4 regions of the Pseudomonas sp. ES4 genome follow, and region 3 is predicted to be linked to each of the others. Evidence: predicted binding sites of a transcription regulator. Region 3 holds the regulator's gene; each other region holds the start of a gene.
The links. The regulator sigma-54, encoded in region 3, starts transcription at its own class of promoters, with help from an activator protein. The targets are predictions, from matches to a motif close to ANTGGCATNNANNTTGCTNT.
Positions count from the first base shown of each region.

Region 1 (7,621 bases), on a different contig from region 3:
AGCAGCACCACATCGCCTTTCGGCGCCTCGTTGAGGGTGGCGAGCATCGCTTCGACATCGAGGCGGTTATCGCTGCCCACGTACGGGTAATGACTGACCTTGACCCCGGCTGCCGCGAAGATGGTTTCGTGGATCGGCCAGGTCGGGTTGCTCAGCCACACGCCACGGCCCGGCAGGCACTGGGCGATGAAGTCGGCACTCAAGCGCAGCGCGCCGGTGCCGCCCGGTGTTTGCGTCGCCCCGGTCCGTTGTTCGGCAATCAGCGGGGAATCGGCGCCCAGCACCAATTCAACGATGGCCTTGCCGAACGCCGGTTCACCGTGGCCACCGATGTAGGTCTTGGTGGTCTGGCGATCCACCAGACGTTGCTCGGCGAGTTTCACGGACTGGGGAATCGGTGTCAGGCCTTGAGCATCTTTATAGACACCCACGCCGAGGTCGAATTTTCGCGGGTTGGGGTCCTGCGCATAGGCCTCCATCAGGCCGAGAATCGGGTCGCCGGGTACTCGGCCGATGGCGTCGAAATGCATTATTTGCGGCCCTCGGCGTCCTTGGCCACTTCGTCAGTGCGCGCGGCCATGATGAAATCGTTGCGATGCAGGCCCTTGATGGAGTGGCTCCACCAGGTCACGGTGACTTTGCCCCACTCGGTCAGCAGGCCTGGGTGGTGACCTTCCGCCTCGGAGATTTCACCAACGGCGTTGGTGAACGCCAGTGCGTGTTTGAAGTTCTTGAACAGGAAAACTTTTTCCAACTGCATCACGCCGTCGCGCACTTCGATGTTCCAGTCGGGAATCTGCTTGATCAGTACCGGCAGTTCTTCGTCGCTGACTTGAGGGGCATCGGCGCGGCAGGCTTCGCAATGGGCTTGGTTCAATGTGGACATGATGGGTTCCTGAAATCGAATTATTGGAAATCGGCCGTCAGTGTCACCACGCTAAACCAAAGCGTCGGTTCCTGACAGGCTCACTTGATTCTAAAAGCTGCGGATCACGCAGCCTTTGGCGGAAATTTTGGTGTGTGCAAGCCCAGCTGCATGCCTTGCTTGACCATGCCCATGATGTCTTCGTGGGCGAGGTCGAACAGACGCTTGAGGTTCGGCAGGACAAAGTACAGCGGTTGCAGGATGTCGATGCGATACGGCGTGCGCATGCATTCCAGCGGATCGAAGGCCTGATGTTCAGGTTCGTCCGACAGGCAGTAAACGGTTTCTTTCGGCGAGGAGAGAATGCCGCCGCCGTAGATGCGCAGGCCTTCAGCGGTATCGACCAGGCCGAACTCGATGGTCATCCAGTACAGGCGCGCCAGGTACACGCGTTCTTCCTTGGAAGCCTGTAGGCCGAGTTTGCCGTAGGTGTGGGTGAATTCGGCAAACCAGGGGTTGGTCAGCAGCGGGCAGTGGCCAAAGATCTCGTGGAAAATGTCCGGCTCTTGCAGGTAATCCAGCTCTTCGCGGGTACGAATAAACGTCGCCACCGGAAACTGCTTGTTGGCGAGCAATTCGAAAAAGGTCTGGAAGGGGATCAGTGCGGGCACCCGGGCAACCTGCCACCCGGTGGTTTCACCGAGGACCTTGTTGATCTCGCCGAGTTGCGGAATGCGGTCGTGGGGCAGACCGAGTTTTTCGATACCGTCCAGGTATTCCTGGCACGCACGACCCTCGATCACTTTCAGTTGGCGAGTGATCAGCGTGTTCCACACCGCGTGTTCTTCGGCGGGGTAGTCGATAAAACCTTGCGCATCGGGCTCGCGAGCCACGTATTGCGTCTGCTTCATGCTGCTCTCCTGCTAGGGGATTCGTTCTTGTTGTGTGTACAGCTATGGACCTAGAAATACCTCAACAAATGCAGTGTTGCAGCACGCGAGTCGCGCCGTTCGTAGGAAAATTCGTCGATTTTTGTAAAGTATTCGTTACGGATCAGCCGCTATGGCGCAGGGATTGAGATTTTCGGGTTTGAAATGGCGTGCAGGTGTCACATAATCTTGACGACTAAGTTGGTGTCTGCGCAGAAAAATCCCTGCTCAGGCCCTCGATCACTCCTGTTTCGGGCGTTTTTATGCGTATCAAAGTCCACTGCCAGAACCGCATCGGCATCCTGCGCGACATTCTCAACTTGCTGGTGGAGTACGGGATCAACGTCGCTCGCGGCGAAGTCGGCGGTGAGCATGGCAACGCGATCTATCTGCACTGCCCGAACCTGATCAACATTCAGTTTCAGGCGTTGCGTCCGAAGTTTGAGGCGATCGGCGGGGTATTCGGCGTCAAGCGTGTAGGGCTGATGCCCAGCGAACGTCGGCACATGGAACTCAATGCGTTGCTCGGCGCCTTGGAATTTCCGGTGCTATCGATCGACATGGGCGGCTCGATCGTCGCGGCCAACCGCGCGGCGGCGCAGTTGCTCGGCGTGCGGGTCGATGAGGTGCCGGGGATTCCGTTGTCGCGTTACGCCGAGGATTTCGACTTGCCGGAACTGGTGCGCGCCAACAAGTCGCGGATCAACGGCTTGCGGGTGAAAGTGAAGGGCGACGTGTTTCTCGCCGACATCGCGCCACTGCAATCGGAGCATGACGACAGCGAAGCAATGGCCGGTGCGGTACTCACGTTGCACCGCGCCGACCGGGTCGGTGAGCGCATCTATAACGTGCGCAAGCAGGAGTTGCGCGGTTTCGACAGCATTTTCCAGAGCTCGAAGGTGATGGCCGCGGTGGTGCGCGAAGCCCGACGCATGGCGCCGCTGGATGCGCCGCTATTGATAGAAGGCGAAACCGGTACCGGTAAAGAGTTGTTGGCGCGTGCCTGCCACCTGGCGAGTCCGCGGGGGCAGTCACCGTTGATGGCGCTCAACTGCGCCGGCCTGCCGGAATCCATGGCTGAGACGGAGCTGTTCGGCTACGGCCCCGGCGCTTTCGAGGGGGCGCGGGCCGAGGGTAAGCTCGGTCTGCTGGAGCTGACGGCAGGCGGTACGCTGTTTCTCGATGGTGTCGGGGAAATGAGCCCGCGTTTGCAGGTGAAATTGCTGCGCTTCCTGCAGGACGGTTGCTTCCGTCGTGTGGGCAGTGATGAAGAGGTTTATCTGGATGTGCGGGTGATTTGCGCGACGCAGGTCGACCTGTCCGAGTTGTGCGCGCGGGGTGAGTTTCGCCAGGATTTGTATCACCGCTTGAACGTGCTTTCACTGCACATCCCGCCACTGCGCGAATGCCTCGATGGTCTGACGCCGCTGGTGGAACACTTCCTCGATCAGGCCAGTCGACAGATCGGTTGCCCACTGCCGAAACTGGCGCCAGCGGCGATGGAGCGGCTCAGTCACTACCATTGGCCGGGCAACGTCCGGCAATTGGAAAACGTATTGTTCCAGGCGGTTTCCTTGTGCGAAGGCGGGACCGTCAAGGCCGAACATATTCGCCTGCCTGACTACGGCGTGCGTCAGCCGCTTGGCGATTTCTCACTTGAGGGTGGGTTGGACGAGATTGTCGGGCGTTTCGAGAAGGCGGTGCTTGAGCGTTTGTATTCCGAGCATCCGAGCAGTCGCCAATTGGGCAAGCGGTTGGGGGTTTCGCACACCACTATTGCCAATAAGTTGCGTGAGTACGAAGTCGGCAAAGAACCCGGCAGCGCCTGATCGTTCCCACGCTCCGCGTGGGAATGCCTCAATGGACGCTCTGCGTCCGCTTTGGGACGCGGAGCGTCCCGGGCTGCATTCCCACGCGGAGCGTGGGAACGATCAGCGAATCGGTCAGTAAGGTCGGCACTTGCCTCGAAGCGGCATAACACCGCCGGTTTTTCGTCTTCGACACAATCCTCCAATCCCTCCTGAACCCATCAAGTCCTTTGTTTGCCGGGCCCTGCGCCGCCAGAAAAAAGTTGGTCTGCAAATTGCTTGTGGCTCAGCAGTACAGCGGTGGACGGCAAACGTCCGGCATGCAGAGGAAAGAGTGTGGACAAGTACCTTTATGTGGCAATGACCGGCGCCAGCCAGAATGCACTGGCGCAGAAGGCTCATGCGAACAACCTGGCGAACATCTCCACCAACGGTTTCCAGAAAGACCTGGAGCAGGCGCGTTCGATGCCGGTGTTCGGCGACAGCTTTCCGGCGCGTGCGTTTGCCCTGTCCGAGCGTCCGGCCACCGATTTCTCCCCTGGCGCATTGGTGCAAACCGGTCGCGACCTCGATGTCGCGGTGCAAGGCAATGGCTGGATCGCCGTGCAGAACCCTGATGGCGGCGAAAGCTACGTGCGCACCGGCAGCCTGAACGTCGACGCCCTGGGCGTGCTGCGGGCCGGCAACGGTATGCCGGTGATGGGCAATGGCGGGCCGATTGCCGTGCCACCCGAGCAGCAAATCGAAGTGGGCGAGGACGGCACCATCAGCATTCGTGCGATGGGCGAAGGTCCGCGCGTGATGGCGGAAGTCGACCGCATCAAACTGGTCAACCCGGATTTCAAGAACATGACCAAAGGCCTGGACGGTTCGATCCACACCAAGGACGGCAAGCCGGCGCAGGCCGATGCCGACGTCAAACTGGTGTCCGGCTTCCTTGAGTCGAGCAACGTCAACGCCGTGGAAGAGATGACCTCGGTGCTGGCCCTGGCCAAGCAGTTCGAGCTGCACATCAAGATGATGAACACCGCCAAAGAAGACGACCAGGCCATGGCTCGGGTCTTGCAGATCAGCTAATTATCAGAACGTCGCGCCGTAAAACAGGCGCACGAGGAGAATCGAATGCTTCCGGCTCTATGGGTTGCCAAAACAGGTCTGTCCGCCCAGGACACTAACCTGACGACCATTTCCAACAATCTGGCCAACGTGTCGACCACGGGTTTCAAACGTGACCGCGCCGAGTTCCAGGACTTGCTCTACCAGATCAAACGCCAGCCAGGCGCCCAGTCGACCCAGGACAGTGAATTGCCATCGGGTCTGCAATTGGGTACCGGTGTGCGCATTGTCGGCACCCAGAAAAACTTCACCGCCGGCAGCCTGCAAACGACCGAGCAGCCGTTGGACATGGCCATCGACGGTCGCGGCTTCTTCCAGATTCTGCAGCCGGACGGCACCACGTCCTACACCCGTGACGGGACATTCCACCTCGACTCCAACGGTCAGATCGTGAACGCCAGCGGCTTCGCCCTGGAACCGGCCATTGTCATCCCGAACGATGCCCAGACCTTCACGGTCGGTCGTGACGGCACCGTGTCCATCACCGTTACCGGCAACCCGGCCTCCCAGGTGATCGGCAACCTGCAAACCGCCGACTTCATCAACCCGGCCGGTCTGCAGGCGGTGGGCAACAACCTGTTCCTGGAAACCGCGGCCAGCGGCGCGCCGCAAGTCGGTACCCCGGGCCTGGCCGGTTTCGGCACCACGTTGCAGAACACCCTCGAGACCTCGAACGTCAGCACCGTTGAAGAGATGGTCAACATGATCACCACTCAGCGCGCTTACGAGATGAACTCCAAGGTGATCTCCACCGCCGACCAGATGCTCTCGTTCGTAACGCAGAATCTGTAATCAAGTCTATGAGGCGGCCATGAGGTCGCCTGCAACACCGTGAGGTAGGGTCATGAATCGCTTCGTATCTGTTCTGGCACTGAGTGGGGCCGTCGTGCTCGCGGGCTGCGTTGCCCCGCCGCCCAAGCCCAATGACCCTTACTACGCCCCGGTGTTGCCGCGCACACCGCTGCCGGCTGCCGCCAATAACGGCTCGATCTACCAGGCCGGTTTCGAACAGAACCTGTACAGCGACCGCAAGGCGTTCCGGGTCGGTGACATCATCACCATCACCCTGAATGAACGCACCCAGGCCAGCAAGAACGCCAACTCGCAAATTGGCAAGAACAGCAAGACCGACATCGGCCTGAGCTCGTTCTTCGGTGGCGGCCTGAGCACCAGTGATCCAGTGGGCAGCGGTAGCCTGAGCCTGGATGTCGGTTATGAAGGTGACCGCGCCACCAAGGGCGACAGCAAGTCCGGGCAGAGCAACAGCCTGACCGGTTCGATCACCGTGACCGTCGCTGATGTGTTGCCCAACGGCATCATCGCCGTGCGCGGCGAGAAGTGGCTGACCCTCAATACTGGCGATGAGCTGGTGCGGATTGCCGGTATGGTTCGATCCGATGACATCGCCACCGATAACACTGTGTCGTCGACCCGCGTCGCCGATGCGCGCATCACCTATTCGGGCACCGGTGCTTTTGCCGATGCGAGTCAGCCAGGCTGGTTCGACCGTTTCTTCCTCAGCCCGCTGTTCCCTTTCTAGGTGGCTACGTTGAATTTCAAACACCTGATGGTGGCTGCGATCCTGATGAGCGCAGCTTTCGGTGCTCAAGCCGAGCGGCTGAAGGATATCGCCAGTATTTCCGGCGTGCGTTCCAACCAATTGATCGGCTACGGCCTGGTGGTCGGGCTTAACGGCACCGGCGACCAGACGACGCAAACCCCGTTCACCCTGCAGACGTTCAACAACATGCTCTCGCAGTTCGGCATCAAGGTGCCGCCGGGTTCGGGCAACGTGCAGTTGAAGAACGTCGCGGCGGTGTCGATCAGTGCTGATTTGCCGGCGTTCGCCAAGCCGGGTCAGCAGGTCGACATCACCGTATCGTCCATCGGTAACTCCAAGAGCCTGCGCGGCGGCACCTTGCTGCTGACGCCGCTCAAGGGGATCGACGGCAACGTCTATGCGGTCGCTCAGGGCAACCTGGTGGTCGGCGGTTTCGACGCCGAAGGTCGTGACGGTTCGAAGATCACTGTCAACGTACCGTCGGCCGGTCGTATCCCGGGCGGTGCGTCGGTCGAGCGTTCGGTGCCGAGCGGTTTCAATCAGGGCAACAGCCTGACGCTGAACCTCAATCGTTCGGACTTCACCACCGCCAAGCGCATCGTCGACAAGATCAACAACATGCTCGGCCCTGGCGTTGCCCAGGCCATCGACGGCGGCTCGATTCGCGTCAGTGCGCCGCTCGATCCGAGCCAGCGCGTCGACTATTTGTCGATCATCGAGAACCTTGAAGTCGACCCGGGTCAGGCGGTGGCGAAAGTCATCATCAACTCGCGGACCGGCACCATCGTGATCGGCCAGAATGTAAAAGTTTCCCCGGCCGCCGTGACCCACGGCAGCCTGACCGTGACCATCACCGAAGACCCGATCGTCAGCCAGCCCGGCCCTCTGTCCAATGGGCAGACGGCGGTCGTGCCGCGCTCGCGGGTCAACGCCCAGCAGGAAGCCAAGCCGATGTTCAAGTTCGGCCCGGGCACCACTCTCGACGAAATCGTGCGTGCGGTGAACCAGGTCGGCGCGGCGCCGGGTGACTTGATGGCCATCCTCGAAGCCCTGAAACAGGCCGGCGCGTTGCAAGCCGATCTGATCGTGATCTGAGGACGGCGACCATGGATATGCGCAAGGGCGGTTTGGGGGTCAACAGCAACGATTCGGGTTCCTATTCGGACCTTAATCGCTTGAACCAGCTCAAGGTCGGCGACAAGGACAGTGACGCGAACATGCGCAAGGTTGCGCAGGAATTCGAGTCGCTGTTCCTCGGTGAAATGCTCAAGTCCATGCGCTCGGCCACCGACGCGCTGGGCCAGGACAATCCGCTCAATACGCCGGCCGCCAAGCAATACCA
Region 1 covers NZ_JBOBDO010000021.1:100,547-108,167, reverse strand. The annotation lists gene ACQ4OB_RS21525 (amino acid aminotransferase) at 1-530, opposite strand, end outside; gene ACQ4OB_RS21520 (4a-hydroxytetrahydrobiopterin dehydratase) at 530-886, opposite strand; gene phhA (phenylalanine 4-monooxygenase) at 991-1,776, opposite strand; gene ACQ4OB_RS21510 (sigma-54-dependent transcriptional regulator) at 2,058-3,623, shown strand; gene ACQ4OB_RS21505 (flagellar basal body rod protein FlgF) at 3,939-4,679, shown strand; gene flgG (flagellar basal-body rod protein FlgG) at 4,725-5,510, shown strand; gene flgH (flagellar basal body L-ring protein FlgH) at 5,563-6,258, shown strand; gene ACQ4OB_RS21490 (flagellar basal body P-ring protein FlgI) at 6,286-7,374, shown strand; gene flgJ (flagellar assembly peptidoglycan hydrolase FlgJ) at 7,386-7,621, shown strand, end outside.
Region 1: ACQ4OB_RS21505 (flagellar basal body rod protein FlgF) is a predicted target of sigma-54. The motif match lies at 3,865-3,884, and genes of this name have one in related genera.

Region 2 (7,621 bases), on a different contig from region 3:
GGCACGGCGGCCGCCAGCAGCGATGGCCCGCTGATCGCCGAGCAACGTCTGGAACGCGAATACCAGTACAACTACTACAAAATGCTCCAGCGCCGCGGTGACAAGGTGCCGGCTCAGGCTTCATTGCTGCAGGTACCGGATAACGAGAAAGGTCCACTGCTGGAAGGGATCTACCGCACGCGCCTGAAGACGCAGCCGCCCGCAGAATGGAAGGATCTGGGCAAGGAAGAACGCACGGCAAAAATGCGTGAAGGCGTGATCAAGTTCTGGAGTTCCAGCGACGTTCTCTTGCGCCAGCTGGGCCAGGAACGCGCCAGCAGCATCAAGGATTATCTGGTCGACAAGGGTCAGCTGGCCGATGACCGCGTGTACTTCATCGACGCTAACCTGGGCGAAGCGGAAAGTGACGGTCGGGTGGTTACGCCGCTGCATCTGGACGCCGAATGACAGGCTCGAAATGGCTGATGAGCCTGGCTCTGGCGATAGCCGCAGCGCAGGCTTCGGCAGCCGACACCCTGCGTTGCGGCAGTCAATTGGTCAGTGTCGGTGACAGGTCCAGCGAGGTGCTGCAGAAATGCGGAGAACCGGTCAGCCGTGATCTGTTGGGCTACAAGCGCAGCGCTAACCGCCGGGAAGAGTTTCAAGTGGAGGAATGGACCTACGGGCCCAACGGCGGGATGTATCAGTACCTGCATTTTGAAGGTAATCGTTTGAAGCAGATCACCAGCAAGCGCGGTAACTGAATCCACCACAACATCATGTGGGCACAATTTAATGTGGTTTTGCGCTGCCCCAAATAGAACAGGCCCCTGACACGAATGTCCGGGGCCTGTAATGGCCACATCCTTATGGCCTTCGCATGAACTCTCCTGAGGCGGCAGACGTATTGCTCGGCCCGTCTGTCGCGCCTTCTCCCAGTCCAGGCGAGAAGCCTTGCCTTACTCGGATTTCAGGCCATCAGCAGAGACTGCCTGAACGCCTTTGATTTTCTTGGCGATTGCCACAGCGGTGGCTTTCTGAGCGTCAGTTACCGCAACGGTGGACGACAGGGACACTACGCCTTTGTTGGTTTCGACTTTGATGTCGGTGCCAGGAATGCCTTTTTCAGTCACCAGGTCTGCTTTGACCTTGGTCGTGATCCAGGTATCGGAAGTAGCTTCCTTGACTTCGGTCACTTCACCAGCGGCCAGAACCATTGGAGCCTGGGTAGCCTGGGTCTGTGCAAATGCGACGTTGGCCATGGTCAGGGTCAGCGCGGTAGCAGTAGCGGCAGCGATAGCGAACTTCTTCATACGAGTAACTCCTGTTTTTCATAAAGTCTGCTGCGTGTCTTGTCAGCAGGGTTACAGGAGATAGTGCGAACGCTGTGCCAACTTTTAAATAATCGATAAACACATATAAATCAACGACTTATAAAAACACCTGATTTTCGAAATCATGCAGAATGCATGACTTCGGAATTATCGACATGCAAGTTGCGGGTTTTACCGCAGGCCTAAGGCCATGAATTATTGGAAGTTTTCTCAATTACTCGATTTTTCCCGGAGAGCGAACAAAAAACGCCCCGCAAGGCGTAATGCTGTTCATTTAAGGTTTGGGTCACCGCGTTCATTCAGACAGCACGCGTTATCGTTCACGTCTTTCGCGAGCAGGCTCGCTCCTACAGGGGAATGCGTACGCTTGAAGAGTCAGGTCGAGCGTTAGCTCGCCTCCAGCTTTTGATCTTGAGGTGCACGCCCCATCGGGAGGCCGAGTGGAGGTTCTGCGCAGTGGGCAACCCGGCATGGATGCCGGGTTAGCCGCCCCCGGCCATGGATGGCCGATGGCGGCGGGCCCACGGAGCAGGACCGGAGCGAGGGCATGCCGAGCCTGGGCGAGGCACCGACCGAAAGGGGCAAGAGCCCTTGGTTACTTGGGGCTTTTCCAAGTGACCCGCCGTAAGGGCGGAACCGCCCGCCGCCGTGACCGCAAAAACGGATATGCCCCCGACCCGCAAGATGGGGCACTAGGCAAAACGGTTTTAAATCAGCCTGATGTGGCAGTGGAAGCGGCAGCGGCGCAGGCTTTAGGCGCATATTCAGCATCGACTTCGGTGGTGCATGTCCAGCCAGTCAACGCGCGCGTCAGAGTAATGGACTTATTCAACACCGGACCCGGAGCATTAAGAATTTTGCAAGCAATAGAGCCTGTCCCATCAGCCGCTTTGCCAGTCGCTGACGTCGTGCAGTTGGAGGTCGTTGTGGCGCCACCGATCTTATCCAGTGTCACATCGGTCCCTTGATTCATAAGATCTTCGAACGGCACTTTCAACGCGCTGATCTCAGCCAGCCCCGCCGTGACCTTGGCCCGGGCCTGATACTTGGAATATTGCGGCAACGCAAACGTCGCCAGAATCCCGATGATCGCCACCACGATCAGCAGCTCGATAAGCGTAAAACCTTTCTGAGTATTCATAGACAAGCTCCATGCATGAGTCGAAATCTCATGACCTGAACTAGCCGCAGCACAGCCCATGCCAAGCGTCGCGCGCCCTGTTGGCCGGGACGTGAGGCGAGTGCAACGCCGTTTCCTACCCCCAGAATCCGCACTATCTGACACTTTTTGTCACCTCAACACCGCTGGTTTGGTTCCTCCGCTTGACTAGGCTATAAGTCATGAACTGTCTGCGTCCGGTATCCCAATGAATGACATTGCCCTTAGCGGTCTGGCCAAGCAATTGGTCCTGGCCGAGCTTCTCACTGACCAAAGCGCGCAACAGGCGTATCAGCAAGCCCAGCGCAGCCGAATCTCCCTCATCAGCTATCTGGTGCAGAACAAACTGGTGAAGAGTCGCCAGGTCGCCGAGATCGCGTCGGAACACTTCGGCATGGCCTTGCTCGACCTCAACTGCCTGGACAAGGAGAGCCAGCCCAAGGGACTGATCAGCGAGAAACTGATTCGCCAGCACCACGCCCTGCCCCTCTGGCGGCGCGGCAACAAGTTGTTCGTGGGGGTTTCCGACCCGACCAATCAGCAAGCCATCAATGACATCCAGTTCAGCACCGGGCTGAATACCGAAGCCATCCTGGTGGAGGACGACAAGCTCAGCGATGCCATCGAAAAATTCTTCGATAACCAAGGCACCGGCCTGGAAGACATGGCTGACGTTGACCTCGATGGCGTGGACATCGAGTCGATCGATGACAACAGACAAGACGCCATTGCCGGCCAGGATGCCGATGACGCGCCCGTGGTGCGCTTCGTGCACAAGATGTTGCTGGATGCGATCAAAAGCGGCTCTTCCGACCTGCATTTCGAACCCTACGAAAAAACCTACCGCGTGCGGATGCGCACCGACGGTATTTTGCGTGAAGTGGCCAAGCCACCGATCCACCTGGCCAGTCGCATCGCCGCGCGGCTGAAAGTCATGGCCAGCCTCGACATCTCCGAACGACGCCGGCCCCAGGACGGGCGGATCAAGATGCGCCTGTCCAAGACCAAGTCCATCGATTTTCGGGTCAACACCCTGCCGACCCTGTGGGGCGAGAAAGTGGTGATCCGGATCCTCGACCCGTCCAGCGCACAAATGGGCATCGATGCCCTCGGTTACGAGCAGGACCAGAAAGACCTGTACATGGCCGCGCTGAAGCAACCCCAGGGCATGATTCTGGTGACAGGCCCCACCGGGTCGGGCAAGACCGTATCGCTCTACACCGGGCTGAACATTCTCAACACCGTGGACATCAACATCTCCACCGCCGAAGACCCGGTGGAGATCAACATGGAAGGCATCAACCAGGTCAACGTCAATCCCAAGCAGGGAATGGACTTCGCCCAGGCGCTGCGCTCATTTCTGCGACAGGACCCGGACGTGATCATGGTCGGCGAAATCCGCGACCTCGAAACCGCCGAAATCGCCATCAAAGCCGCCCAGACCGGTCACCTGGTGCTGTCGACCCTGCACACCAACAGCGCCGCCGAAACCCTGACGCGCCTGCACAACATGGGCATCCCGGGTTTCAACATTGCCACCTCGATCAGCCTGATCATTGCCCAGCGCCTGGCGCGCAAGTTGTGCAGCCATTGCAAGAAACCCATCGAGATTCCCCGGGAAGCGCTGCTCAAGGAAGGCTTCCCCGAGGAACGCATCGGCTCATTCACGATCTATGAACCGGTCGGTTGCGATCTGTGCAACGGCGGTTACAAAGGGCGAGTGGGGATTTATGAAGTGGTGAAGAACACGCAGGACCTGCAACGGCTGATCATGGCCGAAGGCAATTCACTGGAAATCGACATCCAGATGCGTAAAGACGGCTTCAACGACCTGCGCACATCGGGCCTGCTCAAGGCCATGCAAGGCATCACCAGCCTTGAAGAAATCAACCGGGTCACCAAGGACTGAATATGGCGGTCAAAGCAGCAAAAATCAGCGTCTACGCCTGGGAAGGCACCGACCGCAAAGGCACCAGAATGACGGGCGAGTTGAGCGGCCAGAACCCGGCGTTGATCAAGGCCCAGTTGCGCAAGCAGGGCATCACCCCCGGCAAGGTACGCAAGAAATCCACCTCGATTTTCAACCTGGGCAAGCGCATCAAGGCCCAGGACATCGCCCTGTTCACCCGGCAGATGGCGACCATGATGAAGGCCGGCGTGCCGCTGTTGCAGTCCTTCGACATCATCGGCGAAGGCTTCGAAAACCCGGCCATGCGCACGCTGATCGACGAGGTGAAACAGGAAGTCGCGGCGGGTAACAGCTTCGCCGCTTCCCTGCGCAAAAAACCTCAGTATTTCGATGAGCTCTACTGCAACCTGGTCGATGCCGGCGAGCAGGCCGGTGCCCTCGATACCCTGCTGGAGCGAGTGGCGACCTATAAGGAAAAAAGCGAAAGCCTCAAGGCCAAGATCAAGAAAGCCATGACCTACCCGCTGGCGGTGGTGTTCGTCGCGATCATCGTGACCGGGATCCTGCTGGTCAAAGTGGTGCCGCAGTTCGAATCGGTATTCAAAGGGTTTGGCGCCGAATTGCCAGCCTTCACGGTGATGGTCATCGGCCTCTCGGAATTCATGCAGGACTGGTGGTGGGCGATGCTCGGCGTGCTGATCGCGGCCATCTTCGGCGTGCGCCACGCGTTTAAAACGTCGCAAGGCTTTCGCGACCGAATGGACACCTGGCTGCTGAAAATGCCGCTGATTGGCACGCTGATGTACAAGTCCGCCGTGGCCCGTTACGCCCGCACACTGTCGACGACTTTTGCGGCAGGCGTGCCACTGGTGGAAGCCCTGGATTCGGTGGCCGGCGCTACCGGCAACATCGTGTTCAAGCGCGCGGTGCTGCGGATCAAGCAGGACGTGTCGACCGGTATGCAGCTGAATTTTTCCATGCGCGCCTCCGGCATTTTTCCGAGTATGGCGATCCAGATGACCGCCATCGGCGAAGAGTCCGGCGCATTGGATGACATGCTCGACAAGGTCGCGAGCTTCTATGAGGACGAAGTGGACAACATGGTCGATAACCTCACCAGCCTGATGGAGCCGTTCATCATGGTGGTGCTGGGTGTTATCGTCGGGGGCCTGGTGGTTGCAATGTACCTGCCCATCTTCCAACTCGGCTCAGCGATCTGACATGCCCTTGAACGACATTCTGACCCTCCACCCATTGTCCTTTGTGATTGCAGCCATGTTGGTCGGCCTGCTGATGGGCAGTTTCCTCAACGTGGTGGTCTGGCGCCTGCCAAAAATGCTTGACCGCGAATGGCGTGAGGAGGCTCGTGAAGTGCTGGGTTTGCCAGGTGAAACACCGCTGCCAACCTTCAACCTGATGCTGCCCCACTCCCAGTGCCCCCATTGCGGCCATCGAATTCGCGCCTGGGAAAATATTCCGCTGCTCAGTTATCTGTTCTTGCGGGGGCGATGCTCGAACTGCACGGCCGCCATCAGCAAACGCTATCCACTGACCGAACTGGCCTGCGGCCTGCTTTCGGCGTTCATCGCCTGGCATTTCGGTTTCGGCTGGCAGGCCTGCATGACGCTGCTCCTGAGCTGGGGGTTGCTGGCCATGAGCCTGATCGACGCCGAGCACCAACTGCTGCCGGATATGCTGGTGCTGCCGCTGATATGGCTGGGGCTGATCGTCAACAGCTTCGCGCTGTTCGTGCCCTTGCATGATGCTTTGTGGGGCGCGGTGGCCGGCTATTTGGCGTTATGGTCGGTGTTCTGGCTGTTCAAGCTGATCACCGGCAAGGAAGGCATGGGCCACGGTGATTTCAAGTTGCTGGCGATGTTCGGCGCCTGGGGTGGCTGGCAGATCCTGCCACTGACCATCCTGTTATCGTCGATGGTGGGCGCCGTTGTCGGCGTGATTCTGCTGCGTTTGCGCAACGCAAAAACCTCCACGCCAATCCCCTTTGGCCCCTTTCTGGCAATTGCCGGCTGGATTGCCTTGCTCTGGGGTGGTCAAATAACCGGCTTCTATTGGCAGTTTGTCGGTTTGAAATGAATACCCCTGTGGAAAAACCCTGGATTCTCGGCCTGACCGGCGGCATCGGCAGCGGCAAAAGCGCGGCTGCCCAGCACTTCATCGACCTGGGCGTACACGTGGTGGACGCCGATCACGCGGCGCGTTGGGTGGTAGAGCCGGGGCGCCCGGCGCTGGCCAGGATCGCCGAACACTTCGGCCCTGGCGTATTGCAAGCCGACGGGCAGCTGGATCGCGCGGCGTTGCGCAAATTGATCTTCGAAGTACCAGAGGAACGTCGCTGGCTCGAAGCGTTGTTGCATCCGCTGATCGCCAAGGAAATCGCCGAGCATCTGGCCAAGGCACAATCGCCTTACGCGATTCTGGTTTCGCCATTGCTGATCGAGTCCGGGCAGTACGCCATGACCCAACGAGTCCTGGTGATCGATGCCCCGGAACAACTACAGATCGAGCGCACCCTGCAGCGTGACCAGACCAGCGAGCAACAGGTCCAGGCGATCCTCAAGGCCCAGTCCAGCCGCCAGGACCGCGTGAGCCATGCCGACGATGTGGTGGTCAACGACCGCGACCTCGCCTGGCTGCACAGCGAGGTCGAACGCCTGCATCACTTTTACCTTACTTTGCGTGGAGGCCAGTCATGAGCCAGACCCCAACCGTCAATTGCCCAACCTGTGGCGCCCCTGTCGAATGGGTCGCCAGCAACGTCAACCGGCCGTTCTGCTCGGATCGCTGCAAATTGATCGACCTCGGTGCATGGGCCTCGGAAGAACACAAGATTCCGGTCAGCCCGGATGCCGAAGACGACCTGTTCAGCGAAGACTTCGAGCCGCGTCACTGATCTTCAAGGCCGCATAAAACCGTAGTCCTGGCTGTCATCGAGGTTTTCCGCAAGAAAACGCAACTCATCGGCCAGGTCTTCGACACTGCGCACTGCCTTGCTCTGTTGCACCACTGCACTGAGCAAGGCACGCAGGCTCAACCCCGGATCAAAGCCCACCTCCTGCGCCCCATCCAGACTTTGACGCAACTCCTGCCTTGCCCACTCGTAGACACTCATTTCGATGCTCCTGAAGGTTTTCCAGAGCATGGATTCGCGGGCGATTTTTGCCTTTGATATGGATCAAGATTTGGGATCGTCGTCTTTCCAGGGCGCTGAAAGGTAGCGCG
Region 2 covers NZ_JBOBDO010000003.1:300,177-307,797, reverse strand. The annotation lists gene ACQ4OB_RS05745 (DUF748 domain-containing protein) at 1-447, shown strand, start outside; gene ACQ4OB_RS05740 (DUF2845 domain-containing protein) at 444-743, shown strand; gene ACQ4OB_RS05735 (BON domain-containing protein) at 939-1,292, opposite strand; gene ACQ4OB_RS05730 (pilin) at 2,026-2,454, opposite strand; gene pilB (type IV-A pilus assembly ATPase PilB) at 2,681-4,381, shown strand; gene ACQ4OB_RS05720 (type II secretion system F family protein) at 4,384-5,601, shown strand; gene ACQ4OB_RS05715 (prepilin peptidase) at 5,603-6,475, shown strand; gene coaE (dephospho-CoA kinase) at 6,472-7,095, shown strand; gene yacG (DNA gyrase inhibitor YacG) at 7,092-7,292, shown strand; gene ACQ4OB_RS05700 (hypothetical protein) at 7,296-7,511, opposite strand; gene ACQ4OB_RS05695 (energy-coupling factor ABC transporter permease) at 7,575-7,621, opposite strand, start outside.
Region 2: ACQ4OB_RS05730 (pilin) is a predicted target of sigma-54. The motif match lies at 2,501-2,520, and genes of this name have one in related genera.

Region 3 (7,621 bases):
CGGGCAATTTCGAGCTGAACGTGATGCTGCCGATCATCGCCCAGAACCTGCTGAGCAGCATCGAGTTGCTGGCCAACTCCAGCCATTTGCTGGGTGAAAAAGCCATCGCCAGCTTCAAGGTCAACGAAGCCAGGCTCAAGGAAGCGTTGTCGCGTAACCCGATTCTGGTCACCGCACTCAACCCGATCATTGGTTACCAAAAAGCCGCGGAGATCGCCAAGAAGGCCTATCAACAAGGCCGGCCGGTGATCGATGTCGCTCTGGAACACACCGACCTGACGCGCAGCCAACTGGAAGAGTTGCTCAATCCAGAGAAGCTCACCGCAGGCGGCGTGTAATCACCGCTACCGCTTTGGAGGCTCACCATGGAGCACTGGAAACGCACGATCGAAAGGGCTAATCGTTGTTTCATGCTGGGCGAACTGGTCGATGCCCGCGAGGCTTACTTGCAGGCATTGGCCCTGGCCCAGGTGTTGTTCGAGCGCTGGGCGGATGCCGACGAAGCGGTGGCAGCCTGCGTGATTTCCCACCACAACCTGGCAGACCTGCATTTGCGTCTGAACCAGCCGGAGGAGAGCGCCGAGTACCTGTGCGCCATCCATCAGCGATTGTTGCAGACCATGCAGGATCCACGACTGGCGCCCGCCCTGCGTGAAGCAGCGTTGCGCCAGAGCAGCAAAACTTACGTCGAGCTGCTGAATTTCATCAGCGAACACGGCGAATACCCGCGTACGCATCGACTGCTGCACATCGATGCCGCCTCGCCTGTGCCCCTACATCACGGAGTTCATTGAAATGGCTTTTACCTTGCCTGCCTTGCCCTACGCCTACGATGCCCTGGAACCGCACATCGATGCGCAGACCATGGAAATCCACTACACCAGGCACCACCAGACCTACATCAACAACCTCAACGCTGCGGTCGAAGGCACCGAGTTTGCCGAATGGCCGGTGGAGAAACTGGTGTCTGCGGTCCAGCAGCTGCCGGAGAAGCTGCGCGCGGCGGTGATTAATCAGGGCGGCGGGCACGCGAACCATTCGCTGTTCTGGAAAGTAATGGCGCCCAACGGCGGCGGCGAGCCCGAAGGCTCACTGGCGGCGGCGATCGACGAGCAACTGGGCGGCTTGAGCAGCTTCAAGGAAGCCTTCACCAAAGCCGCGCTGACTCGTTTCGGCAGCGGCTGGGCGTGGCTCAGTGTGACGCCGCAAAAGATGCTGGTCGTTGAAAGCAGCGGCAATCAGGACAGTCCATTAATGAACGGCAATACGCCCATCCTCGGCCTGGATGTCTGGGAGCACGCGTATTACCTGCAATACCAGAACCGTCGCCCGGAATACATCAACGCGTTCTACAACGTGATCAATTGGCCTGAAGTCGCTACGCGCTATCAGGCTGCACTGGTTTAAGACTTCTGCAAAAGCAATCCAGGGCTGGCTATGAGCACTGAAACACTGGCGATCGGTAGTGGACGAATGTTTCGTTACGCGTTCGGATCGCTGTTACTGCTGGCAGGCATGACGTTGTTGGTGGCTCAAGGCCTGGCGTGGCTGGACCTTGAGCCGAAACTGCTGCGCGCGTTGCAAGGCGGGGCGATCTGCGCCTTGGGCACAGCCTTGGGCGCGGTGCCCGTGCTGGTCATTCGACGGATGCCTCAAGTGCTCAGCGATACGCTGCTCGGCTTTGGGGCCGGGGTGATGCTCGCAGCGACAGCGTTTTCGTTGATCGTTCCGGGGATCACTGCCGCTGAAAGCTTGGGGCTGACGCCTTGGGCGGCCAGCGGACTGATCAGTTTCGGCATCATGCTGGGGGCGTTTGGATTGTTCCTGGTGGATCGCAAGGTGTCGGGTGCATCGCCGGAAATGCTCGTAGGCACGCTGGAACGACCGGTCATCCCGCCGCGAATCTGGTTGTTTGTGTTTGCGATCATTGCCCACAACATCCCCGAAGGCATGGCGGTCGGTGTGTCAGCGGGAGGTGGCATGTCCGACGCCGATAGCCTGGCCATGGGCATCGCCTTGCAGGATGTGCCGGAAGGTCTGGTGATCGCGTTGGTACTGGCCGGGGCAGGGATGTCGCGGGTCAAGGCGTTCCTGATCGGAGCTGCGTCAGGTCTGGTCGAGCCGGGCTTTGCGTTGTTGTGCGCCTGGCTGGTGAGCCTGGCCGAATTGTTGTTGCCCTTGGGGTTGGCGCTGGCGGCCGGGGCAATGTTGCTGGTGGTCACCCATGAAGTCATTCCCGAGTCGCGCCGCAATGGTCACGACAAGCTTGCAAGTCTCGGGTTGCTGATCGGGTTTTGCTTGATGATGGTGATGGATACGGCGTTGGCTTAGCGCGGATATGTAGCAGCAGGCTTCGCCGGCTGCTACAGGGCGAGGTGTTATTCGCCTTCGCCGAAGTAGTCATTGATCAAATTCACCAATGCCTGCAGCGCCTCATCAGCCTGTTCGCCTTCGGTGCTCAGGTGGATTCTGGTGCCCTTGCCCGCAGCGAGCATCATCATTGCCATGATGCTTTTTCCGTCGACCGTGGATTCCGGCGTGCGTCCTACCCTGATCGTGCAATTCTTGAACTCACCGGCGACGCCAACGAATTTTGCAGAAGCGCGGGCATGCAGGCCCAGCTTGTTGATGATTTCAATTTCCAGAGCAGGCATCGCGGTGTGAATCCTTTAGCTGAGGTCGCGGTGGCGAACCTGGACGTTCTTCAGGGATTTTTGCAGGGCCTGGCCCAGACGTTCGGTCAGGTAGACGGAGCGGTGATGGCCGCCGGTGCAGCCAATGGCAATGGTGACATAAGCGCGGTTGCTGGCGGCAAAGCGGGGTAGCCACTTTAACAAGTAGGTGGAGATGTCCTGGAACATCTCTTCGACGTCCGGCTGTGCCGCCAGGTAATCGGCAACCGGTTGGTCGAGACCCGATTGATCGCGCAACTCTGGCTTCCAGTAAGGGTTCGGCAGGCAGCGCACGTCGAACACCAGATCAGCGTCCACCGGCATTCCACGCTTGAAGCCGAAAGATTCCACCAGGAACGCCGTACCGGATTCCGGCTGGTTCAACAGGCGCAGCTTGATGGTATCTCGCAGTTGATACAGGTTCAGGTTGGTGGTGTTTACCTTGAGATCGGCGAGATCGGCAATCGGCCCGAGCAGGGCGGTCTCATCGTTGATGGCCTCGGCCAGCGAGCGATTGGAATTGCTCAGCGGGTGACGACGGCGGGTTTCCGAGAAACGCTTGAGCAAGGTTTCTTCGTCGGCGTCCAGATAAAGCACATCACACTGGATATGCCGGCTGCGCACTTCTTCCAGCAGTTCGGGAAAACGCGACAAGTGACTCGGCAAGTTGCGCGCATCGATCGATACGGCCACCAGCGGTTGCGCCAGCTCAGTATGGATCAGCGCACGTTCGGCCAGTTCCGGCAGCAGGCCGGCGGGCAGGTTGTCGATGCAGTAGAAGCCGTTGTCCTCGAGAACATCGAGTGCGGTACTTTTACCTGAGCCGGAACGGCCACTGACGATGATCAAGCGCATGATTAATGACCGTTTTGCTCGTCCAGGACAACCTGATACAAGGCTTCATTGCTCGGGGCGCTGCGCAGCTTTTCGCGCACTTCCTTGCGGTCGAGCATGCTGGCGATCTGGCGCAGCAACTCCAGGTGCGCATCGGTAGCGGCTTCCGGGACCAGCAGAACGAACAGCAGGTCAACCGGGGCGCCGTCGATGGCGTCGAAATCGATGGGTGCATCAAGGTGCATCAGGGCGCTGATGGGCGAGGTACAGCCCTTCAGGCGGCAGTGGGGAATGGCAATGCCGTTGCCAAAGCCGGTTGAGCCGAGTTTTTCACGGGCAATCAGAGCCTCGAAGACATCTTGCATCTCCAGATCCGGTACTTCTTTATGGATAAGGTTGGCAATTTGCTCGAGGGCTTTCTTTTTACTGCCGCCCGGCACGTTCACGAGGGAACGGCCGGGGGTCAGGATGCTTTCAAGTCGGATCATGGGTAGGGAGTGTTAACGACCGGTCGCGCCCTGGAGGAGGCTTTGGGTCTTTTCCTTATGCTTTTTGAGTTGTTTATCCAGCTTGTCGGTCAGTGCGTCGATCGCCGCGTACATATCGGTATGCTCCGCGTTTGCGACCACTTCATTGCCGGGAATATGCAGCGTGGCTTCGATTTTCTGCTTGAGCTTTTCGACCGTCATCGTGACCTGCACGTTGGTGATTTTGTCGAAATGCCTCTCTAATCGTTCGAGTTTTTCGCCGATGTAAGTGCGAAGAGGTTCGGTCACTTCCAGTTGGTGTCCACTGATGTTGACTTGCATACAGCTTCTCCTTCGTTGCCAGTGCATAAAGCGGCAGGCAGAAATACCTGCCACTGGAACGCTGTGGCGTGGCTCTACATCAACCGCTTGCGTTCGCTCGAAGGCGCGATCCCGAGGGATTCGCGGTACTTGGCGACGGTGCGGCGAGCCACCTGAATGCCTTGTGCCTCCAGTAAACCAGCGATCTTGCTGTCACTCAACGGCTTTTTCTGATTTTCCGCGGCAACCAGTTTTTTGATGATCGCGCGGATTGCCGTGGACGAGCATTCACCGCCCTCGGAGGTGCTGACGTGGCTGGAAAAAAAGTATTTCAGTTCATATATGCCCCGTGGGGTATGCATGAATTTTTGCGTGGTTACCCGTGAAATCGTCGACTCGTGCATCCCTACCGCTTCGGCGATGTCATGCAGGACCAGCGGTTTCATGGCTTCGTCGCCGTATTCAAGGAAACCGCGCTGATGCTCGACGATTTGCGTGGCCACTTTCATCAGGGTTTCGTTGCGGCTTTGCAGGCTCTTGATGAACCAGCGGGCTTCTTGCAACTGATTGCGCATGAAGGTGTTGTCGGCGCTGGTGTCGGCGCGGCGCACGAAGCCGGCGTATTGAGCGTTGACCCGCAGTCGTGGCACGGATTCCTGGTTCAGCTCCACCAGCCAGCGCTCGTTGTCCTTGCGTACGATCACGTCGGGAACGACGTATTCGGCTTCGCTGGACTCGATTTGCGAGCCTGGGCGCGGGTTGAGGCTCTGCACCAGTTCAATCACCTGACGCAGTTCGTCTTCCTTGAGCTTCATGCGACGCATCAGCTGGCTGTAATCGCGACTGCCGAGCAGGTCGATGTACTCGGTGACCAGGCGTTTGGCCTCGACCAGCCAAGGTGTCTTGGCGGGCAATTGGCGCAATTGCAGCAGCAGGCATTCGCCCAGGTTACGGGCGCCGATACCGGCAGGTTCGAATTGCTGGATACGGTGCAGGACGGCTTCGATTTCGTCCAGTTCGATGTCCAGTTCCGGGTCGAAGGCTTCGAGAATCTCCTCGAGGGTCTCGTCCAGGTAGCCCTGATTGTTGATGCAATCGATCAGGGTCACGGCGATCAGGCGATCGGTGTCGGACATCGGCGCCAGGTTCAGTTGCCACAGCAGGTGGCTTTGCAGGCTTTCGCCGGCCGATGTCCGGGTGGTGAAGTCCCACTCGTCGTCATCGTTGCTCGGCAGGCTGCTGGCGCTGGTCTGGTAGACGTCTTCCCATGCGGTATCGACGGGCAGTTCGTTGGGGATGCGCTCGTTCCAGTCACCTTCATCGAGGTTATCAACCGTCGGGGCGGTTTCCTGGTAGGAGGGTTCCGAAACATCGGCGTTGGGTAGCTGTTCGGCTTTGTCGGCCAAGGGGTCGGCGTTATCGAAGTCGTCGCCTTCTTCCTGGCGTTCGAGCATCGGATTGGACTCCAGGGCCTCCTGGATTTCCTGTTGCAGGTCCAGGGTCGACAATTGGAGCAGGCGGATGGCCTGTTGCAGCTGCGGTGTCATCGTCAGCTGCTGGCCCATTCTCAAGACTAGCGATGGTTTCATGGCAGGGGCTTAACACCTTATTCGCCGGCGCACATGCGCCATCCACTACAGGGCGCCGGAGCGCCAAACATAAGCAAATTATATGCCCGAAACTGCAGCGTTTGCCTAGAGCGCTGTAACAATAAAAAAATGTTGATTTTTTATCGAGACAAGCGCCCGGGCAACCAGCCAGACACCTGAGTGCTTACAGGCGGAACTCATGGCCCAGATACACTTCCTTGACCAGGTCGTTGGCCAGGATGGTGGCAGAGTCACCTTCGGCGATCAGCTGGCCATCGTTGACGATGTAGGCGGTTTCGCAGATATCCAGGGTTTCACGGACGTTGTGGTCAGTGATCAGCACACCAATGCCCTTGGCCTTGAGGTGATAGATGATCTGCTTGATGTCGCCCACCGAAATCGGGTCCACGCCGGCGAATGGTTCGTCGAGCAGGATGAATTTCGGGTTGGTAGCCAGTGCCCGGGCGATCTCCACGCGGCGGCGTTCACCACCGGACAGGCTCATCCCGAGGTTGTCGCGGATGTGGCTGATGTGGAATTCCTGCAGCAGACTTTCCAGCTCCTGGCGACGACCGGCCTTGTCGAGTTCCTTGCGGGTCTCGAGGATCGCCATGATGTTGTCGGCTACCGAGAGTTTGCGGAAGATCGATGCTTCTTGCGGAAGATAGCCGATGCCGGCCTTCGCACGACCGTGCATAGGCTGGTGACTGACATCCAGGTCGTCAATCAGTACGCGGCCCTGATCGGCCTGTACCAGGCCGACAATCATGTAAAAGCAGGTGGTCTTGCCGGCGCCGTTGGGACCCAGCAGGCCGACGATCTGACCGCTGTCGATCGACAGGCTGACGTCACGCACGACCTGGCGGCTCTTGTAGCTCTTGGCCAGATGCTGAGCTTTCAGAGTTGCCATTACTGGGCCTTTTGCTCGTCGGTTTTCTTCTTCGGCTGGATCACCATGTCGATGCGCGGACGCGACTCGGTAACCTTGTTGCCCGTCGCACGACCGGCGCTGGCAAGCTTTTTCACCGTGTCGTAGACGATTTTCTCGCCTTGGGTGACGTTGTTGTCCTTGTCGATGACTTTGGCGCGATCGATCAGTACGACGCGGTTTTGCGAGGCGTGGTACTGGATGGTCACTCCGTAGCCCTGAACCGGCTTGGTGTCGCCAGCCGTCTGCATCTGCTCGAAGTAGGCCAGATTGCCCACCGATGTCACCACGTCGATGTCGCCGGCCGGCGTGCGGGTGATGGTCACAGTATTGCCTTTAACGATCATCGAGCCCTGGGTAATGATCACGTCACCTTTATAGGTGGCAACACCATTCTTGTCGTCCAGCTGGGCATCGTCGGCCTGGATGCGGATAGGCTGCTCTTGATCGTTCGGCAGAGCCCAGGCGCTCACGCTTCCCAGTGCTGCGCTCAGACCGAGCAAAATAGGGAGGGTTTTAACGAGCCTCATACTGTCCTCTTACGTTCGATAGCAGGTGTATCCTGCTTTCTTTCAAATACGCTTTCATTCCCTTGCCAGTCGACACACCACCAGCGCCGTCGATTCTAACGGGTTGCTCGGTCTGCGCATATTGCTGCTGCGGGAACACTGTCATGCGGGTGGTGGTAATCAGGGTCTTGCGGTTTTTCTCGTCGAAGCGCGTGATGCGCACCGAGTCAATCAGTTCGACCTGGGTGCCGTCGGGGTTCACTTCGCCGTGCTCGCTCTGCACATGCCATGGGAACTCGGT
Region 3 covers NZ_JBOBDO010000033.1:29,033-36,653, reverse strand. The annotation lists gene ACQ4OB_RS25585 (class II fumarate hydratase) at 1-338, shown strand, start outside; gene ACQ4OB_RS25580 (hypothetical protein) at 366-794, shown strand; gene ACQ4OB_RS25575 (superoxide dismutase) at 796-1,407, shown strand; gene ACQ4OB_RS25570 (ZIP family metal transporter) at 1,438-2,331, shown strand; gene ACQ4OB_RS25565 (HPr family phosphocarrier protein) at 2,379-2,654, opposite strand; gene rapZ (RNase adapter RapZ) at 2,670-3,527, opposite strand; gene ptsN (PTS IIA-like nitrogen regulatory protein PtsN) at 3,530-3,994, opposite strand; gene hpf (ribosome hibernation-promoting factor, HPF/YfiA family) at 4,007-4,315, opposite strand; gene ACQ4OB_RS25545 (RNA polymerase factor sigma-54) at 4,390-5,883, opposite strand; gene lptB (LPS export ABC transporter ATP-binding protein) at 6,068-6,793, opposite strand; gene lptA (lipopolysaccharide transport periplasmic protein LptA) at 6,793-7,341, opposite strand; gene lptC (LPS export ABC transporter periplasmic protein LptC) at 7,328-7,621, opposite strand, start outside.

Region 4 (7,621 bases), on a different contig from region 3:
GTGGCGGTCATTTCGTTGATCGCCGTGGCGGCCTGATCGGTTTCGCTTTGCTGGCCGAGCATGCCGTGACGCACCTCGTTCATGCTCGACGCCAGCCGCGCCGCGCCGACATCCAGTTGTCGGGCGGTGCTGGCGACGGTGTTGACCACCCGCTGGTATCCGGCCTGCATGGCGTTGAAGGCATTGGCCATCTGCCCGACTTCGTCAGTGCAGGCCAGCGGCACGCGGGCGGACAGGTCGCCGGTTTTCTCGACGTGGAGCATCACGTCCTTCAGCGTATTGAGTTGGCTGAGCAGGAAGCGGATCAACAATTGCGAAGCGCCGAGCATCGCCAGCATCAGGACCGCCACCGCCACGGCGTAGTTGGGAAAACGCTCGCCAAATACCTGGGCCAGGCTCGGGCCTTGGGCAATCACCGCAACCTGGTTACCCTCCGTGCGCGTGAACACTTCAGCGCCCATCAACGGGTTGTCGCCGAACAGCGGCATGGCATTGATGGCGACCCAGCCGTTGGTATCGGCCAGTTCCAGTACCGGTTGCCCGTTCAGCGACGGTGTCTGCCCGCGACTGAACGTCAGCACGTTATCGGCCTTGGGGAGCGGCTGCCCGGCGGGCCAGGCGTTGAGCAGTCGCGCCTGGGCTTGTGCCGATGCCTGAGAAGCATGACTGCGGGCCTGTTGTTCGAGCTGTACGGCGTACAACACCAACAGCAAGGTCGTGACGAAGGCGACGGCGTTGACCGCCCAGAATTTGTATTTCAGCGAGATATTGCTAAGCCAGGCACCCATGGAGGTCTTCTCTGATAGCGGAAACAGTTTTGGCAAGGTGCCAGTATTGTGCCGCTACTGAGGGGGCTGGATCTTGATGTGGGTCAACAACCCCGGCCCTGCTCGCGCACAGGAATTGCGGGGCGTAATGCGCTATCCTTCGCGCCTTCAAAATTCCCTCGCTACAGGATTCCGCCCCATGAAAGCCGCACTCGTCGAACTCATCAGCAAAATAAGCTCCGGCTGCATGAGCGATGACGAAATCCTCAAAGTCGCTGACGAAGCGGCCCAGGCCTACGCCGATCCCGAGGCTTTTCTGACGGCCAATCCGGATATCAACTACGACGAAACCTTCCCGATTCCGCTGGGCGAGTGGGTCGTCGTCGGCAGTCTTCCAGAGACCGTGCTGTTCCAGGCCGACACCTATGTGGACCTGTTCGCGCAGATCGTTTCCTCGTTCGGCCCCGGGGTCGATTTCAATATCAAGCCCAAGCAACTGGCCAAGACCGAAGCCCTGACCGCGCTCAATCGCATTCAGGTGCAGATGGGCAGCATGAACAAGGAAAACGGCGGTTACACACTGATGAACTTCAGTCAGTTGCTCGACGACGAACTGCAAGTGGTGCTGGTCTACGGCAATGATGTGCCGCGCGTACTGGAGTTGTGCGCCCAAGTCGGCATCGCTGCCGCACCCTCGCTCGAAGCCCTGAAAATCGCCGTTCACGTTTAAAACACGGAACCCTCGCAAGGCCCGGCTATCCTAAGAGTGCAAACCACTCTTAGGGAGCGACACCATGGGTTCCACGTTCAACGGTCTGATTGGCCTGATAATTCTTGCCCTGGATATCTGGGCAATCATCAACGTGCTCAAAAGTGGTGCCGACACAGGGATGAAAATCATCTGGGTGCTGCTGATCCTGCTGCTGCCAGTGCTGGGCCTGATCATCTGGGCCATCGCCGGGCCACGAGGCAACGTCCGGATCTGACGGCGTCTTCAGGCGCCAAGCCAGAAAGGGCTCTCTCAGGTTGTGTGAAAACACACCGCGGAGAGTCCTTTTTTCATGCTTCACTTATAGAAGGTCCGGTTGAACGATTGGCCGGGGAAGGATGTCGAGATACATGTAAGCCCATCCATGGGTTTTATCGAGGAGGCACTGATGCAAAAGTGGAAAGTCACTTTCGTTGATGATCACGGTGAACAAGTTGACGAGGTGTTCGAGAGCGATGAATGCCCGAACAACGAACAAGCCGCGAAGCTCATTCGCGCCCGCTGTCTGCCTGTGGCTGCCGAACTGGACCTCAACGATCTGGAAGGGCGCGCCGATGATCCGACTGTCAAAAGTCTGAAAACCCAGAACAGCATTGAAATCCTCAGCATCACGCCAATCTGAACATCTCCTGTCACATTTCTAACCAGGCCTTGGCAGTGGCTCTATCTTGAGGCTACTCTGCAACCGAGATCAGCGAACGGATCGCTAAGGTCTGGTCTTGTCAGCTACATGCTTGCTTCCCACCGGCAACGTTGTTGCCGCATCGCTCGCCCCATTCGGTTGCGAGTGCCGGGATTACGGAAAGTCTATCCATCAGTCTGAGGGGGACGTTTCATGAGCACAGCCTATCAAGAAGACATCAGCACCAGCGTGTTGCGCCGCATGAAAGAAGGCGGCTTCGACTTTTCAAGATTCCATCCCATCGAGTTCTACGCCATTTTTCCGGACGAGGAGCGGGCGCGCAGGGCGGCAGGGCATTACTGTGGTGAATCCTTGAATGCACAAATCAGCGTGCGCGATGACGGCGCGTGGTACCTGGAACTGAGCAAAGTGATGTACGCCACTTATGACGGCATCGGCGATTTCGAGCAGGATTTCGAGGCGGTGGTCGAGCCTTTGGGCGGCATCATCGAAGGATGGGGCGTCAAGCAGGAGGTACGAGGGCGACTCGCATAACTTATGAACAGTGACAACACTCAGCAACGGCTGACCTTCGGGTTGGCCGTTTTCGTTTTCGCGGTTTGAAAGACAAAAGATCGTGTTTTTGATTCATAACGTTTCAACGACGCAAAAAAAAGCCGCCTAAACAGGCGGCCAAAGGGAAGTTCGTCAAGTTTTCCAGCGAATGCGCGGATTATCCGCATCGCCTCCCGGGCAGTGAAATCAACTCTGGCTATGCTGGTGATAGGCAACAACATTGCTTCGCAATGAAGCGGGGGCGATCAGGTGGGGGCATTTACCGCACAGGATTGGTGCGGTGCGTGCAATGCGATTATTCAACTGATTGATATCAAAGCGTTTATGCCGATGGCACGGGCCTTGCGAAGGCCTGCATGTCCGGGTGACAAGGAGTACGGCATGATCCGCACCTATTTTGATGAGATGTACGATGCCGGCGGCCAGGTCCGCCCGCATTATCGGGAGTTTGCCCGTTGGCTGGCCGAAACGCCTGACGAGCTTTTGGCACAACGGCGACGCGAGGCCGATCTGTTGTTTCATCGCGCCGGGATTACATTCACGCTCTATGGTGATGAGCAAGGGACAGAGCGCCTGATTCCCTTCGACACCATTCCCCGCAGCATCCCCGCCAGTGAGTGGCGAGTCGTCGAGCGCGGCTGCATTCAGCGGGTCAAGGCGTTGAACATGTTCCTCGCCGACCTCTATCACGAGCAGCGCATCATCAAGGCTGGCATCATTCCGGCCGAGCAAGTGCTGGCCAACGAGCAATATCAGTTGGCGATGCAAGGGCTGGATTTGCACCGCGATATCTATTCCCACATCTCCGGTGTCGACCTGGTGCGCGATGGTGACGGCACGTACTACGTGCTCGAAGACAATCTTCGTACACCGAGCGGCGTGAGCTACATGCTCGAAGACCGCAAGATGATGATGCGATTGTTCCCCGAACTGTTCGCGGCCCAGCGCATCGCACCGATCGACCACTATCCCAACCTGTTGCTCGATACCTTGAAAAGCTCCAGCCCGATCGACAACCCGAGCGTGGTGGTGCTGACGCCGGGTCGTTTCAACAGCGCGTTCTTTGAACATGCGTTTCTGGCCCGGGAAATGGGCGTTGAGCTGGTGGAAGGCGCGGACCTGTTCGTGCGCGATGACAAGGTGTTCATGCGCACCACGGACGGGCCGAAAGCCGTCGATGTGATCTACCGTCGCCTCGACGATGCATTCCTCGATCCGCTGGCGTTCAACCCGGACTCGATGCTCGGCGTTCCAGGGCTGTTGTCGTCGTACCGTTCCGGCAATGTCGTGCTGGCAAATGCCATCGGCACCGGGGTCGCGGACGACAAGTCGGTGTATCCCTTCGTCACGGACATGATCCGTTTCTACCTGGATGAAGAGCCGATTCTGAAGAATGTGCCGACGTGGCAGTGTCGTAATCCCTCCGAACTGTCCCACGTACTGGCCAATCTTCCGGAACTGGTGGTCAAGGAAACCCAGGGCTCCGGCGGTTACGGAATGCTGGTGGGGCCGGCGGCGACGGCGGCGGAAATCGAGTCTTTCCGCGAGCGGATCAAAGCCAAGCCCCACGCGTACATCGCGCAACCGACGTTGTCTTTATCGACCTGTCCGACCTTTGTCGAAAACGGCATCGCTCCACGCCACATCGACCTGCGTCCGTTTGTATTGTCTGGCCGCGAAACCCGGGTTGTGCCCGGCGGTTTGACTCGTGTTGCCCTGCGCGAAGGCTCCCTGGTGGTGAATTCATCCCAGGGCGGCGGAACCAAGGACACCTGGGTGGTCGAGGATTGAAGGAAGCCTGCCATGTTAAGTAGAACTGCCTCGGATTTGTATTGGATGTCGCGTTACCTGGAGCGAGCGGAAAACCTCGCACGGATGCTCGACATCAGTTATTCGCTGTCGCTGATGCCGCAAGATGGCCGTGGTGACGGCCTGCACGAACTCGCCATGCCGTTGTTGATCACCGGCACCCTGGACGATTACCTGGAGCGCCACGGCGATCTGCATGCTGAACGGCTGCTGCATTTCTTCGCTTTGGACGCGGCCAACCCGGCGAGCATCTACAGCTGCCTCGGCGCTGCGCGGGCCAGTGCCCATGCGGTGCGTGGGCGAATCACCGCCGACATGTGGGAAAACATCAACGCCACCTGGCTGGAAATTCGCGGGATTGCCGATCAAGGCTTGAGTCGCTACGGCATGAGCCGTTTCTGCGAGTGGATCAAGGAACGTTCCCACCTGTTCCGCGGCGCGTCCTACGGCACGATCATGCGTAACGATGCGTTCCGCTTTATTCGCCTGGGGACGTTTATCGAAAGGGCCGACAACACGTTGCGCCTGCTCGATGCCCGTTACGAAATGGCTGGCGATCAGGCCGAGGCGGTCAGTGATGGCACCGCTCACGCCTATTACCAGTGGAGCGCTTTGCTGCGGGCGTTGTCCTCGTTCGAGGCCTACACCGAGATCTACCGCGACGCACCCGGCGCCCGGCATGTGGCCGAACTGTTGCTGCTGCGCGCCGACGTGCCGCGTTCATTGCGCGCCTGTACCGAAGAAATCGACCAGATCCTCGCCCAATTGCCGGGGGCCAACGGCCGTCCCGCGCAACGTCTGGCGGCGGAAATGGACGCACGCCTGCGCTACACCGGTATCACCGAAATTCTCGACGAAGGCCTGCACGCCTGGCTGACCGAGTTCATCCCGCTGGTGCGCCAGTTGGGTAACGCCATACACAGTTCCTACCTGGAGGCTGCATGAGACTTTCCATTAGCCACGAGACCACCTATCACTATGAAGATCAGGTGCGGGCGAGCATCCAGTACCTGCGACTGACCCCCCACGACAGCGAGCGCCAGCACGTGCTCAGTTGGCAGCTCGACTTGCCGCGCCCGGTGCGCGCGCAACTCGATCCGTTCGGCAACATCCTGCACGTGCTGACCATGGACGAGCCCCACGAGGCGATCATCATCGGCGCCCGGGGCCAGGTGGACATCGACGAATTGCGCGAGGCGGAGCATGAAAGCCAGTCGGCGCTGCCGTTCCTGCGTTTCACGCGCCTGACCGAAGCCGACGAAGCCCTGCGTGCGTTCGCCGAGAAGGCGTGCAAGCAACGCCGGGATCGCACGGCGCTGATCGACTTGATGCATGGCCTCAACCAGCACATGACCTACACGCCGGGCTCCACCGAAGTGGATACCAGTGCCGCCCAGGCCTTCGCCGGGCGTTCCGGCGTCTGCCAGGACCACACCCACGCGTTTCTCGCCTGCGCTCGCAGCCTGGGCATTCCTTCGCGTTATGTGTCGGGCTATTTGTACAGCGAGAATAGCGAACACCTGGCCAGTCACGCCTGGGCGGAAGCCTGGCTCGATGACGCCTGGTACAGCTTCGACGTGACCAATGAACTGGCGCGGCCCGAGCGTCATCTGAAACTGGCGGTGGGCCTGGATTACCTGGATGCCTGCCCGGTGCGTGGCATGCGGCGTGGCGGTGGGTGCGAGCAGATGCATGCGAAGGTGTTCGTGTCACCGACGCCGATGCCGGTTATCTCCGTCCAACAGCAGTAACCTACCACCGATCGTTCCCACGCTCTGCGTGGGAATGCCTCCACGGACGCTCCGCGTTCGGCTTTGAATGTGACGCAGAGCGTCACGGGCTGCATTCCCACGCGGAGCGTGGGAACGATCACTGAGCAGGCTCGCTCCCACAGGGGGGGAGTGTCAGGGCTTCGTCTTGCGCCCAGCCATGTGCTTCAAATACCCCACCAACCTCTCCAGATCCTCGTCCGGCAACACCGACGCCGAGAACCCGGGCATCTTCGCCTGAGGCCACTGGCGCAAGCTCTGCGGATCACGAATGTAGCGCTTGAGGAAATCCGCGCCGAAGTACTCGGTCGGGTTAAACGGAATGTTCAGGTCAGGCCCAAACTGCGCATCCCCAGCGCCGTTCAATCGGTGACACGCCAGGCAATTCTTCTGAAACAGCGCAAAGCCCTTGTTCACCGGATCGTCAGCCTTCAACGCCGGATCGGGCCGCAGGGCAGGGAAGCGCTCGGCCACCGGCGCCATGCGCTTGATGCTCGTGACTTGAAAGGGCCATTGTTCGGGGCTGATGTCGCCCGCCTGCGGATCGGTCCAGACCAGATAGAACGGCCCGGCGCCGGGTTTGGCTTCCGACAGCGGTGGCCACGGCTTGGCGGGATCTTCAATCGCCAACCAGGCGCGCGCACCCTGGGAATTGAGCAACGGTGCGGCTGACAGTTCTGCGGCAAAACCATCCAGGGCTACCGCCTGTAAATGGTCTTCAGGCTTGATGCCCGTCAACAACGCAGCCACCGGAACAGCGCGATAGCTCATGTCCCGTTTGTAGGAAACGTCGTTGTTGATGGTGATGGTCTGAGCCTGAGGATGCTTGAGCAACTCCTCGGTTTGCCAGGTGCGACTGCTCGCGCCCAGCTCCAGGTTCAGCTGTGCGGCAGACAGGGGCGTGCTGAGCAGCAAGGCCCCGAACACAATGAGCGTTTTCAAATGATCGCCGTCCATGTCGTGGAAGTGCCGCAAAGGTTGGCACACTCACGCTGACCCGGGTAGCGAGCCAGTCACATTTTTAGAGGGCAATACAAAAACCTGGCGCCGTATTTTTTATTGACCGACTAACCGATCACCTTGGTCAGGTTCGGCAAAATCAACAACAACGTAGTGGCGAAAAGAATGAGCCCGGCTTGACGTACTTTTGATTGTTTGAACATGGCTTGACCGCCTTTATTGTTATTTCCTGATGCCTGCCTGCATTTCTCCATGACGGCAGAGCGTTGCACTTCCTGTTTGACGAGCGCCTCGGCAAAACCCGACGACAACTTCGTACAAGTTCACCTTAGAGGCCGCGTCACGCTTG
Region 4 covers NZ_JBOBDO010000013.1:136,632-144,252, forward strand. The annotation lists gene ACQ4OB_RS16320 (methyl-accepting chemotaxis protein) at 1-788, opposite strand, end outside; gene ACQ4OB_RS16325 (hypothetical protein) at 967-1,497, shown strand; gene ACQ4OB_RS16330 (PLDc N-terminal domain-containing protein) at 1,562-1,753, shown strand; gene ACQ4OB_RS16335 (hypothetical protein) at 1,925-2,158, shown strand; gene ACQ4OB_RS16340 (ribonuclease E inhibitor RraB) at 2,372-2,713, shown strand; gene ACQ4OB_RS16345 (circularly permuted type 2 ATP-grasp protein) at 3,116-4,525, shown strand; gene ACQ4OB_RS16350 (alpha-E domain-containing protein) at 4,538-5,488, shown strand; gene ACQ4OB_RS16355 (transglutaminase family protein) at 5,485-6,294, shown strand; gene ACQ4OB_RS16360 (c-type cytochrome) at 6,448-7,269, opposite strand.
Region 4: ACQ4OB_RS16345 (circularly permuted type 2 ATP-grasp protein) is a predicted target of sigma-54. The motif match lies at 3,064-3,083, and genes of this name have one in related genera.